Regions from separate parts of the Bartonella sp. bp_1 genome, predicted to be linked through region 2. Evidence: riboswitches for the same ligand, from Rfam matches in the RefSeq annotation. Region 2 holds a riboswitch; each other region holds the start of a gene.
What was found. A riboswitch is a leader RNA that binds a small molecule or an ion and turns the genes downstream of it on or off. The one in region 2 is predicted to bind cobalamin.
Positions count from the first base shown of each region.

Region 1: linked by a shared signal. The riboswitch ahead of metE (5-methyltetrahydropteroyltriglutamate--homocysteine S-methyltransferase) and the one ahead of cobU (bifunctional adenosylcobinamide kinase/adenosylcobinamide-phosphate guanylyltransferase) in region 2 are both predicted to bind cobalamin.
Region 3: linked by a shared signal. The riboswitch ahead of ACYZ97_RS06945 (energy-coupling factor ABC transporter permease) and the one ahead of cobU (bifunctional adenosylcobinamide kinase/adenosylcobinamide-phosphate guanylyltransferase) in region 2 are both predicted to bind cobalamin.

Region 1 is NZ_CM147851.1:1,814,059-1,818,292, forward strand. Features, by position in the region: gene metE (5-methyltetrahydropteroyltriglutamate--homocysteine S-methyltransferase) at 1-1,846, opposite strand, end outside; cobalamin riboswitch at 1,979-2,217, opposite strand; gene nrdH (glutaredoxin-like protein NrdH) at 2,417-2,641, shown strand; gene ACYZ97_RS09005 (flagellar hook-basal body complex protein) at 2,873-4,234, shown strand, end outside.
Region 2 is NZ_CM147851.1:1,093,111-1,097,344, forward strand. Features, by position in the region: gene cobN (cobaltochelatase subunit CobN) at 1-1,048, opposite strand, end outside; gene cobW (cobalamin biosynthesis protein CobW) at 1,048-2,112, opposite strand; gene cobU (bifunctional adenosylcobinamide kinase/adenosylcobinamide-phosphate guanylyltransferase) at 2,113-2,625, opposite strand; cobalamin riboswitch at 2,655-2,871, opposite strand; gene ACYZ97_RS05395 (cobyric acid synthase) at 2,881-4,234, opposite strand, start outside.
Region 3 is NZ_CM147851.1:1,397,858-1,402,091, reverse strand. Features, by position in the region: gene greA (transcription elongation factor GreA) at 1-31, opposite strand, end outside; gene ACYZ97_RS06955 (copper chaperone PCu(A)C) at 166-687, opposite strand; gene ACYZ97_RS06950 (hypothetical protein) at 740-1,126, opposite strand; gene ACYZ97_RS06945 (energy-coupling factor ABC transporter permease) at 1,157-1,840, opposite strand; cobalamin riboswitch at 1,881-2,107, opposite strand; gene ACYZ97_RS06940 (pyridoxal phosphate-dependent aminotransferase) at 2,210-3,412, opposite strand; gene ACYZ97_RS06935 (ABC transporter ATP-binding protein/permease) at 3,754-4,234, shown strand, end outside.

The sequences.
Region 1 (4,234 bases), 720 kb from region 2:
GGATAATTTGTGCACCGGCTTTTTCTAAATCTTTCACCTCTTCACGAATCGCCAATGCAATTTGACGGCATGTATCCGCGCGCGGCTGATCATCACGTACAAATGACCAATTCAAAATAGTCACAGGCCCGGTCAACATGCCTTTCACCGGTTTTTGCGTAAATGATTGGGCAATCTGCCACCATTGAACAGTCATGGCTTGCGGACGGCTGACATCCCCATAAATAATGGGCGGACGCACATAACGGGATCCATAGCTCTGCACCCAGCCATGCTGAGTAAACGCGAAGCCTGACAGCTGCTCACCAAAATACTGTACCATATCATTGCGCTCAAATTCACCATGTACCAATACATCCAGCCCTGCCTCTTCCTGCCATGCAATGGCATCGCGCGTCCGTTCACGTAAAAAGTCATTATAAACCCGTTTATTGATCTCGCCTTTGGAAAATTGCGAGCGTACTTTTCGCACATCGCTTGACTGCGGAAACGATCCGATTGTCGTTGTAGGAAACAATGGCAAACCGAGAATATCACATTGCTTTTTATATCGTTGCCCATAGGGTGAAGAACGATTGACGGAATGCTTCTTTTGATAATGTTTTTGCAAATCCGGTTGATGGATGCGTAATGATGAATACCGATTGGAAACAGCTTCCGCATTATCTTCAAGTTGTTGACGCACATCATTGGGTTGCCCTCCCAATGCTTTGGCCAGAACAGACAGCTCTTCCAATTTTTGTGTTCCAAAAGCAAGCCATGATTTTAACTCGTCATCCAGTTTAGTCTCAAGAGCCAAATCAATCGGCACATGCAACAACGAACAGGAGGGGGCCAATTCTACACGCTCTACACCCAACCGCTTGACAATCGGCGACAGTCTCTCAATCCACTTTCGCAAATCGGTACGCCATATATTGCGTCCATCGATGACACCCAAGGAAAGAATCTGGGTATCACGCAATCCCCCAACGATATTATCCAGCTGATCATCACCACGTACAAGATCAATATGTAAGCCACCAACCGGCAATGACAAAGCTGTCTGGATATTATCGCCCAGATCGCCAAAATAACTTGCCAGCATAATTTGGGGGCATTTTTCTTGAGTAAGAAGCCGATAAGCATAATCAAATGCACCGCGTTGATTGGCATCCAAATCTGTCACCAGAACCGGTTCGTCAATCTGCACCCATTCACAACCAACCGATTTGAGTTGCTGCAACAATTGCAGATAAATCGGCAGGAGATGTGGTAACAGGCTAAGCGGATCAATATCCGCCTCGCGACATTTTGACAGCATTAAGAATGTAATCGGCCCAAGAATGACTGGACGGGTTATAATCCCTTCGCTTCTGGCTTCCAAAAACTCTTCTACCGGTTTTATGGACTTTAGGGAAAATGGCTGGCGCGGTCGTAGCTCCGGCACCAGATAATGATAGTTGGTATCAAACCATTTGGTCATTTCCAATGCCTTGCGGCCTTTTGTATATTCACCTTGATGACAACTGCAATCACCACTTTCTTCATGTCCACGGGCCAAAGAAAAATAATGCTCAAGAAAACTTTTCGGCGTTGCAAGCTCTGCCTTTTCATTCATAACGCCAACCATGATGGCCGTATCCAACACATGGTCATAGAGCGAAAAATCATTGGACGGGATGATCGTAATTCCCTGCCGCTTTTGTAAAAGCCAATGTCTTTTCCGAAGCACGGAGGCTATTTTTAAAAGTTCGGATTCACTTATTTCATGGCGCCAAAATGATTCAAGTGCCTGTTTCAATTCTCGTTTTGCACCAATCCGCGGAAAGCCGAGCGATGCGGTTTTTATTGTTTTTCCAGTCATAATAAACCCCTATAAAAGGGGGCAAAGGGTAAGCGGACACCATTTGGAATATATACAATATTCCATCCGGCAACCTCCGGGACACCCCGCCCGTAGATAATGGAACACGCCTGCCTCCTCATAAAGACAGAACATGCTTTTCATGCCGCGGCAGGTCTCCTGGCTTGCAGGTCAACGCCTTCATCCGTCTTCCCGAATTTTCATTCAGTGACATCAATGGATATCGGCTCACCACATACAGTTGCGGGGGCAGCTCCGGCTTTTAGCATTCTGCGATAAGATCAGCATCAACCAATCCATTAGAAATGCCATACCGGATTCCCTCTTAGCTATGTCGGTTAAAACAAAGAACCACGACAAAAAATGATTTGGCATAGCCTTTTCACAAAGTCAATAATCATATAAAGATTTGCTTATATGTTTATGTATTGATATAAAATCAGATCGCAATATTGATCTTGTTCTGCTCCCAAAAAACTTCATATTGACGATTTGTAAACTTTTTATATCTATATATTGTGTCATATCCTTCAAAAACCGTCTATGAGACACAAGAGCAGGAGCATCGACATGACCATTACCATTTATTCCAAACCATCATGTGTTCAATGCAACGCCACTTATCGTGCACTGGCCAATATGGGTATTGATTATGAAGTGGTTGATATTACAGAGGATAAAAAGGCTTTTTCCTATGTCCAGCAATTAGGCTATCGGCAGGTACCGGTTGTCGTTGCCGGAGAAAATCACTGGTCAGGTTTCCGTCCCGATATGCTGAACGGACTACCGCACTAGACTCTAAACTTCAAAGGAAGCTACTTGCTATCCTCAATCAGGACAAAGAGGGGATTACCTTTTTAATCGTCTTTAACGTTGCATCATGCCCCATTTGTGTAATGTAAAAAAAATATGCCGCTTTGCTATTTGCATCATACTGAAGATACTGCCTGAGCTTGAATATCCAGCTTCACGCAAGCTTATCCGTATAAAAGATAGGCTGTAAAAGTGTAAAACGGGGAAAGCGGCATGAGCGTCTATGGCATGATGCGAACCGGTGTATCGGGCATGAACGGACAGGCAAACCGCCTTTCCAGTATTGCCGATAACGTCGCCAATTCTGCCACCACGGGTTACAAACGTTCCGACGTCCAGTTTTCAACCCTTGTTATTCCAAACAATTATCGCAGCTATCAATCAGGCGGCATCAATAGCCATGCCCGCCATATGATTTCCCAACAAGGAACCGCTCGTCCTACCCATGAATTGGGCGATGCCATGATCAACGGCTCAGGGTTCTTTCAGGTCGAAGATTCAGGTGGCCGAAAATTTCTGACACGTGCCGGTTCATTCCGTCCAGATAAAGACGGTTATCTGCAAAATGCCCAAGGCTATTATCTTCTGGATGAAAAAGGCCAAAAATTAAAAATAGATTCCAATGAAAAGCTTGAGAGTGAAGTCACGACAAAAATCGATATGTCGATGAATCTCAAGGCGACAGACACGGCACATCCACTTAACCCCCGCCCCAGCAGCAAGGTGAATGTTTCCGGTAACATCAATAAAGATACACCGATCATGCCAACTCTCGGCATCAATCCTTCAATACAACTCGACAAGACAGCATCAACGATTACACTACCATTCGATCCTGATAATGCGGCAACATACAATGAGAAATCATCTGTTACGGTCAAGGACGGACAGGGACGCGATGTCATACTTGATGTCTATTTGAGCAAAACCGCTCCAGACAGCTGGACCATGAATATCCAGAAGCTTATGCCTGACGGAAGCCATCAGCAGGTTTTACAAAATGAACCCCTGAATTTTGATACAGCCGGCAACCTTATCGGTGCACCGGCCAACTTGTCGCTCAATATACCAAATGAAGATGGCAATACCTTTACACTCGACTTCAACCTTGGCGCGAATGTAACGCAAAGCGGTTCATCAAGCTCCGTCAAATTGACATCAGATCGCCGCTTTGATCCAGATAATCGTGCAACCTATCATGAAAAAACGACCCAGACCGTATATGATAAAAACGGGAATGCCATCAATATAGATACCTACTTCACCAAAAAAGATGACAACACTTGGGAAGTCAATGTCTACGGTCAGGATATTTCAACCAATCCCCCCGGCTACATTCGTCTTTCCGGTAGCCAGATAGTCCATTTTAATGAATCCGGTGGTATGATCGATTCCAATTCCGGTATGGTGCTGACAATCCCCGATGCAACAGGCAATGATTTTACAGTGCAAATGTCATGGGGTGGTCTCCTCACTCAAAAAGAGCTAGCAAGCGACCTCTCCAGCAATATCGACGGACTCAATCCTAACGACCCAAACTCATATAACCGGAAACAGACGGTCACGGTCTATGAC
Region 2 (4,234 bases):
ATACAATATTGCATTGCGTTTCTTCATCGTAATGATCGGCAATCTTGAACGAGACAGCACGAGTCATAACCCGACCATCAATCTCGGGCAAGGCGACATTCATTGCAAGATCACGAGCTGAAAGTCCTTGCGTGGATTGACTCCAGCTCGCTTCATCCTGTCCCGAAAAAATAACCTGCAAGACCATCGCATCCTTATATTCAAGAATGGTCGCCTCGCGATCATCAAGCCCCGTAGAAACGGCAAAACCCGTGGCATTCAGCACAATATCCGGCGGGCAATGGTTGAAAATTTCTGAAACAACCTTGCAAGATAGCGGATCCTTCAAACTGGAAACAAAAATTGGCAGCGCCTGCATACCTTGACAATCCAAAGCTTCAATCAAAGCCTGTACCGGCTTCAATTGACCACTTTGTACCAATGCCCGATAAAAACATATCGCAACAACCGGCCTGCCATCAGCCTTAAAACGTGCCAGCAGATCATCAGAACGATTACTACCTTCCGGCCACCACAATCCTGCTTTCATTAAAGGCCGCGCAGACAAAGGCTTTTCATCCCGCCCGATCAGAAAAGCCATATAATTTAAAAACTGTTGGGCATTTTCAGCCCCACCTTCTAACAAATACTGCCACAACGCATAGCTATGTTCACGCGGCACTGTCGAAAAACGTTCAAGATTTTCATCCCATTTATCATCACCAGGGATCACAACCAGTGCAATATTATGTTCCAGTGCAGTACTATGAAACATCTGAAGGCCATAAGGCCAATAGGCTTCTCCGCCAATTACCCGTACAACAATAATTTTGGCATATTGCACGGTACGGTCAATATAAGTATCGACCGACATAGGATGCGATAATTGCATCAAATTAGCCAAACGCAATTGAGGTAGACCCTGTCCAAGCACTGCCTTAGCCGCACTCAAACAGGCAATTTCTGTGTCCGCTGCAGACAAAAAAAGCATATCTGCCGGAGACTGCCCAAGATCAATAGCTTCCTCAGCATCACTTAAGGTGCCTTTTTGTGCCAGCAATAAATGCATTAGAAAAAACTGGCCATTTCTTGTTTTATTTTTTCCTGATCCATCTCGTTCAAACCAATCACGACAAGACGGCTCTGACGTTTTTCCTGCGCCGACCAAGGCCGATCAAAATAACTATCAATGCGTGAACCGACAGCCTGAACAACCAGCCGCATCGGCTTGCCGTCCACATCAACAAAACCTTTAAGTCGTAGAACATCATGCCGAGCAATCACATCCTCGAGCCGGGCAAGAAATGCTTTCTGATCAACAATCTTATGTCCCTCGACAACAAAACTTATAAAATCGTCATGGCTATGCGGCACCCCGTCTTCATGGTGCAATTCATGATGGGATTTTCGGTTGCCGATATCCATTTCCGTGCCAATCCCAAGCCCCAGCAAAAGATCAGCGCCGAGATTACCGAAGCTCGCCTCGAGCATGCGGACAGGCCGGGTTGAACGACTGGATACTTCTTTTCTAACAATATCCATCGCCTTTCCATCAAGCTGATCGACCTTGTTCAAAACAATGAGATCAGCAGCATGAATCTGGTCTTCAAAAAGCTCTTCCAAGGGACTTTCATGATCCAACGATTCATCGCTACTACGCTGATGATCAATCCTGTCATGATCATCAGCAAAACGCCCTTGTGCCACAGCAGGTGCATCAATAACGGTAACAACACCATCAACTGTTACCTGCGTCTTGATTTCCGGCCAATTAAAGGCAGCCACCAAAGGCTGGGGAAGCGCCAATCCCGATGTTTCAATAACAATATGATCTGGCCGGTCAGCGCGTGCCAGAAGTTTGCCCATTGTCGGAATAAAATCTTCTGCCACTGTACAACAGATACAGCCATTATTAAGCTCGATTACATCCTCGTCACGACAGTTTTCAATGCCGCATCCCTTTAAAAGTCCGCCATCAACCCCCATATCGCCAAACTCGTTGATGATGAGGGCAATCCGTTTGCCTTGTGCATTCTCTAACAAAGAACGGATCATTGTCGTCTTACCCGAACCCAGAAACCCCGTAATAACAGTCACGGGTATTTTGGATGATAAAAATTCCTGACCCATCATCTATCCTTTCAATTTGAGCGGCAGACCGGCAGCGATGAAATAAACTTCATCCATTTCTTTTGCCATTTCTTGATTGAGCAAACCGGCAAGATCACGAAAACGGCGCCCCAATTCACTTTCGGGCACCAGACCAAGCCCCACCTCGTTGGCTACAAAAACTACAAGCCCCTGCATTTTTTTCAGCGATTCAATAAAGCGGTCAAATGTCTTTTCAACTTTTGCGTTATAATAAAGCAGATTACTCAGCCAAAGCGTCATACAATCAACCAAAATGGCAGAGTTCTCATCCGTTTCTTCAAGCAGTTTTTCAGCTAGCTCAAGCGGCGCATGAAGATTGTGCCATTCAGGCCCGCGCCGCGCCCGATGCCGAATGATCCGCGTTGCCATTTCTTCATCAATAATTTCAGCCGTAGCAAGATAAACGGGTTTCAAACCGCTTTTTAAAATGATATCTTCGGCAAATTGCGATTTGCCTGAACGTGCCCCGCCGAGCACCAATATAAGTTTTGCCAAAACAACCTCCGTGTCGGCACCGAAAAATCCGGCAAATCAACCAATCGGCAGGTCTCCTGGCTCGCGCTTTGACAAAATCTGCCGCCTTCCCGATTTCTCAGTGGCTGCTATAAAGCCTTGGCATCTTCTAACGCTCTACAGTCGCGGGGTCGGCTGTGATATAGCAATGAAGCTTTCACATTCCCTTTTCACTCTTTTGTTCATATTTTGAATAATCACAAAAAAGACCGATAATTGACGTTAGCGTGCCCCTCATCAACGCGCAAGAGCAAAAAGCGCATCAATATCGATTGCTTGCGCCAATGCGTTGGCAATGTCATCCAATGCCTGATCAATAATATCATGTTGATTGCAACCGGACGAAAAACCACCAAGCCTTTTAAGAAACTTCTGACGAAAAGTACCATTATTAAACAGTCCATGCAGATAAGTTCCCCATACTCTGCCATCTGAAGAAGCCGCGCCTTCCTTACGTCCATCAATTTCAAGAAAAGCATTATCACAATCAGGGCCGGCGCTTTCTCCCAAATGGATTTCATATCCCTGCAAATCAGTATGATCGCGATAGGAATGAGCCATTATATTGCGCGTAATCTTTTCAGGTTTTAAAGCTGTCACGATATCAAGCAGCCCCAAACCATTAATCCGGCGCGTGCGCCCTTCTATTCCGTCCGGATCATCAATAATACGGCCAAGCATCTGAAACCCACCACATATCCCGATGATTTCTGCACCGTTTTCATAACAACGGCGAATATCATCAGTCCATGACTGATTCTGAACCGTCTCCATATCTGCAATGGTTGCCTTGCTACCTGGAATAATCACGGCATGGCAATCATAAGCGATCGGTTCACCCACACGGACAAAAACAAGATCAACATCTTTTTCCTGAATCAGAGGATCAAAATCATCAAAATTGGCAATATGCGGCAAAACAGGAACAGCAATTTTAATCCGCCCGGTTGAAGCTCCTCGAACCTTAAAAAGGCCGACAGAATCTTCTGCCGGCAATCGGCTCATAGCCTCAATCCACGGGACAACCCCATAGCTCGGCCAGCCTGTATATTTTTCAATCTCTTTAAGTCCATCATCAAACAATGAAGGGTCACCACGAAATTTATTGATGAGATAACCGGCAATACGCTCCCGGTCGCACGAGTCCAAAATGGTATGTGTGCCGACAAGCGAAGCAATAACACCACCACGATCAATATCCCCTATAAGCACCACAGGAATATCGGCCTTTTCTGCAAATCCCATATTGGCGACATCATTTTTGCGTAGATTGGTTTCAGCAGGTGACCCCGCACCTTCAACCAAAACAATATCGGCTTTACTTTTTACTCTTTCAAATGATTTCATCACATAAGGCAGCAGCTTGCCTTTCATATCTTGGTATTCATATCCCTTGGCATTACCATAGACTTTGCCTTGAACAATGACTTGTGCACCATTTTCACTTTGTGGCTTCAACAAAACTGGATTCATATCAACGCAAGGCTCTACACCACAGGCAAAAGCCTGCAGCCATTGTCCTCGTCCTATTTCTCCCCCTCCCGAAGCAACCGCAGCATTATTAGACATGTTCTGCGGTTTAAAAGGCCTC
Region 3 (4,234 bases), 300 kb from region 2:
AACCTGTTTTTGTCATTGGAACCGTTTCCATCTAAGTCCCCTTTCTTGTTTTGCCTTGTGGCCAGTATAAAAAGAAACGGCTTCCAGAATTTCTTCTGGAACCCGTTACATTTGATCAATCTGATATCTAATATAGCGTAAAATTTTTAATTTGCAAAAATTAAACTAATGTTGGTGCTTATCCTGATGCTGATTATGTTCAGGTGTTTGTGCTCCCATAGCTTCAACAGCAAACTCAACATCTACTGTACCGGCTTTTTCAAAGACCAGCTTGCCTTTGAACTTTGTCTCGGCCTTAACCGGTGCTGTGATATTCATGAACATGATATGATAGGCACCGGGCTTGAATTCTATGGTTTTGCCGGCAGGAATTTCAACGCCATCCATCAGATGGCGCATTTTCATGACACCATTTTCAACTGACATGGTATGAATTTCGGCCTTTCCTGAAAGCTCGGATGAAACAGAAACCAAACGGTCGGCTTCATTGCCATGATTGATAATTTTAAGGTATCCGCCGGCAACCTTGGCTCCATTGGGGGTGGCACGTGACCATGGATGATCTATTTCGAGTGATCCGGCTTTATATTCATGGGCATGGGCAAAATTTGTCAAGCCAAGCAGAGCTGTCATAAGAAGCAGAGCAAAAGCACGTCTATTGAGACGTTGGAAAAAAGAATGAAACATGGATATCTCCTGAGAATTTTTAAAATCTGTTTATGATTGGAAAAGGATGTTGTTAAAATCTTTGGAGAGGAGGGGGCCGGGCGCGGAAGGGGCCTCGGTAAAGAACATGTTTCTCGTCTTGAGGATGTGACAGGGCAAGTCTTTCACCATCACGCATATTCAGGTTTAAAATAGCGTCATGCTGGCCGAAGTCTTGTGTTGTGATGCCATTGAGGATGCATCCCGTCCCGCAACAGGTCGCGATAGGATGATTGGATGCATTATGGCTGTGGTTTTGTGTACCGCAAATAATACTGCCAAAGGCATCATATTGGGTTAGGGGTGACGCATCCGCCGGCCCAGCCATGGCCATACCCATGGACTGTACAAAAAGGGCAAAGGCCAGAAAAAGTCTGAACATCTTTTTTTTAGAATGAGCTTTGGCGGTTGCGTCACGCATTATCGTATTGCGTTCCTTAAGGATTTTTTCTTAGCTGGCAGATTGATAGAGGCGTTGTTGCACAAGGCCGCTGTTTTCAATCTTGTCAAAAGCTTTAGCTATGGCAAGGACGCCAAGATCAACCAATGGCTCAACCAGAATGACACTCATATAAGCAATGCCGAAAGTCGATACATTGGCCAAAGTGCCAACGCTTAGACCTTCGCCGTAAAAGGCCCAGAATGCGACCCATGCGACAATGCCGGCCTGATAGCTGGTTGAGAGTGCTAGCGCCTGTGAATATTTGACATCCTTATACGCGACTTTATTGGGGATGAGACGCTTGGCTAACAGACTCATGCCATAGAGCGGCACCAGCAGAGTTGTAACATTCATGCCATATTGAGGCAGGTCAAAGGGGGCGAAAAAAAGACCTTGGACAAGTAGTCCCAATGCCAGACCAATTGCTGCTGGCCCAGCGCCGAAGATCAGAAACAGGGTCGAGCCCAATATCAGATGGACTTCGGATACACCAACCGCATGATGGGGTAAAACTTCGAAAAAACAAAAAACAAGTGCGGTTGTGATCAGGCTACGTGCAGCCAGTGATAGAACACCGCCATCTTTTCTGATCGTATCCCATGCCATTTTGCCAGCAATGGAAAAAGCGGTTGCTGCTGTTGCGTAACTGAGAACAAGTTTTGCGCCTGTGACAACGCCTGGTTCAATATGCATATTTTATCTCCTTTGGCACCCACCGTGCCTTTTAATCGGATTCGTAACAATAATGACGGCAGGTTTCCTGACTCATGACCGAAACAGCTTATACAAACCTTCCCATTTACATAGTGGCCGAGCTTTCACCCGATTGTATAAGCCCGTTCATATACAGTTGCGGGGGCAGTCACGGCTTTGATCCCTCGTTTGGTCAATCTTACCGTTTTCCCTTTTATATTCCGCCAGACGTCTGTCTTTTGGAAAACCGTCAAAATATCCATAAAACGGATCAGATATCAACGCAATGCAATGAATAAAAAACCGCCCCTTAAAGGGCGGTTTTTTTATGGTGCGCGTTGTTATTTAATACGTTCTATTCGTATGCGATTAACGCAGACTTGCGCAGAAACGCTGAATTCGTGAACAGGCTTCTTCAAGCAGTTTTTCCGATGTTGCATAGGAAATACGGAATGCGGGCCCCAGACCGAAAGCGCTGCCATGGACAACGGCAACGGCCTCTGTTTCAAGAAGTTCAGTCACGAAATCCTCGTCTGTTTCGATTACTTTGCCGGATGGTGTCTTTTTACCGATGAGGCCTGCACAGGAAGGATAGACGTAAAAGGCACCTTCCGGCACAGGGCATTTGATTCCATTGGCTTGATTGAGCATGGAGACAACCAAATCACGGCGGGCTTGGAAAATCGCCTTGTTTTTGTTGACAAAATCCTGTGGTCCGTTGAGAGCCTCAACAGCGGCCCATTGTGAAATAGAAGATGTACCGGATGTCTGCTGGCTTTGAATCGTATCCATAGCCTTGATCAAAGGTAGCGGTCCACCGGCATAGCCGATACGCCAGCCGGTCATGGCATAGGCTTTTGACACGCCGTTCATGGTCAATGTACGTTCATAAAGTTTAGGCTCTACCTCGACGGGGGTGACAAATTTGAAATCGCCGTAGGTCAGGTGTTCATACATATCATCGGTCAGGATATGGACCTGCGGATATTTAAGCAGAACATCGGTCAGCTTTTTAAGTTCATCATGGGTATAGGCTGCGCCAGATGGATTAGAAGGGGAGTTGAAGATAAACCATTTGGTTTTATCGGTAATGACACTCTCTAGCTCATCCGGCTGTAACTTGTAATCATGCGCTTCTTTGGTTTCGATAAAAACAGGGGTGCCGTTCATCAACGAGACCATTTCTGGATAGCTTACCCAATAAGGCGCCGGGATAATGACTTCATCGCCGGGATTGAGGGTTGCCATGAATGCATTGAACAATATCTGTTTGCCGCCTGTGCCGACAATAATCTGTTCAGGCTTATAATCGAGATTGTTTTCACGTTTGAATTTTTTGACGATGGCTTCACGCAATTCCGGAATACCTGAAACAGGTGTATATTTGGTTTTACCGGCATGGATGGCAGCAATAGCTGCCTGTTTGACATTGTCAGGTGTGTCAAAATCAGGCTCGCCAGCGCTCAATGCAATGACGTCACGACCTTTAGCCTGCAGCTCACGGGCCTTTTGTGAAACAGCGATGGTTGCAGAAGGTTTGATGCGGGAAAGGGCATCAGCAATAAAAGCCATGATTTCGTCTCCTCAAAATCGGCAAATGGACCATGATTGGTTAAATGACATTGCTGTGTATATTCCAATATTGCAAAATACCGTTCAATGGCAGAAAACCAGATGTCGCAATCTATGTCGCAAGATGAGGCAAAGTGCAAGAAAACATTGATCAAAAAACTGTATAGGAAAAAATTTTATTTTCTGCTTTGAATGTTTTTTTTAAGAAAGTGGTAGCATAGTATAATTTTATGATCGAAGGCTTTTATTTCCATGCACATTTACAATGTCTGCCTTTATGCGACTCTCGCATTCCTGCCGTTATTGCCGGTTAAGAGAACGGCCTGATAAGGAAGAACTGTATGGTGGACAAGAAAAAAAGACAGGCAGGCAAAGCGGGATATGATGATGCTGCTGTGACACCCGGTCTGTTGCGGGAAGGCGAAGTCGCCAATACAGGTTTTTTACATCAGGCGCGTTTGATGTTTATTGCTTTTTGGCAATCGCATACGCGTAATGCGCTGTTGATTACCGCTTTCGGTATTTTTGTACTGATCATATTGATCGGTCGTGGACAGTTGCAGATTGTTACGTGGACAGAAGATTTTTTCAATGCGCTAAGCCGTCGTGACTTCAACGGCTTTATTTTTCAATTGGGGGTTTTCTTTGCGATTGCCAGTGTGCTGCTGGTATTCAATGTGACGCAGACATTTCTCAACCAATATCTTAAACTCAAGCTACGTGAAGGGCTGACAGATGATCTCATCAGCCAGTGGATGCAACCGCGTCGGGCATTTCGGCTTTCCATGGCCGGTGAAGTCGGTGTCAATCCGGATCAGCGGT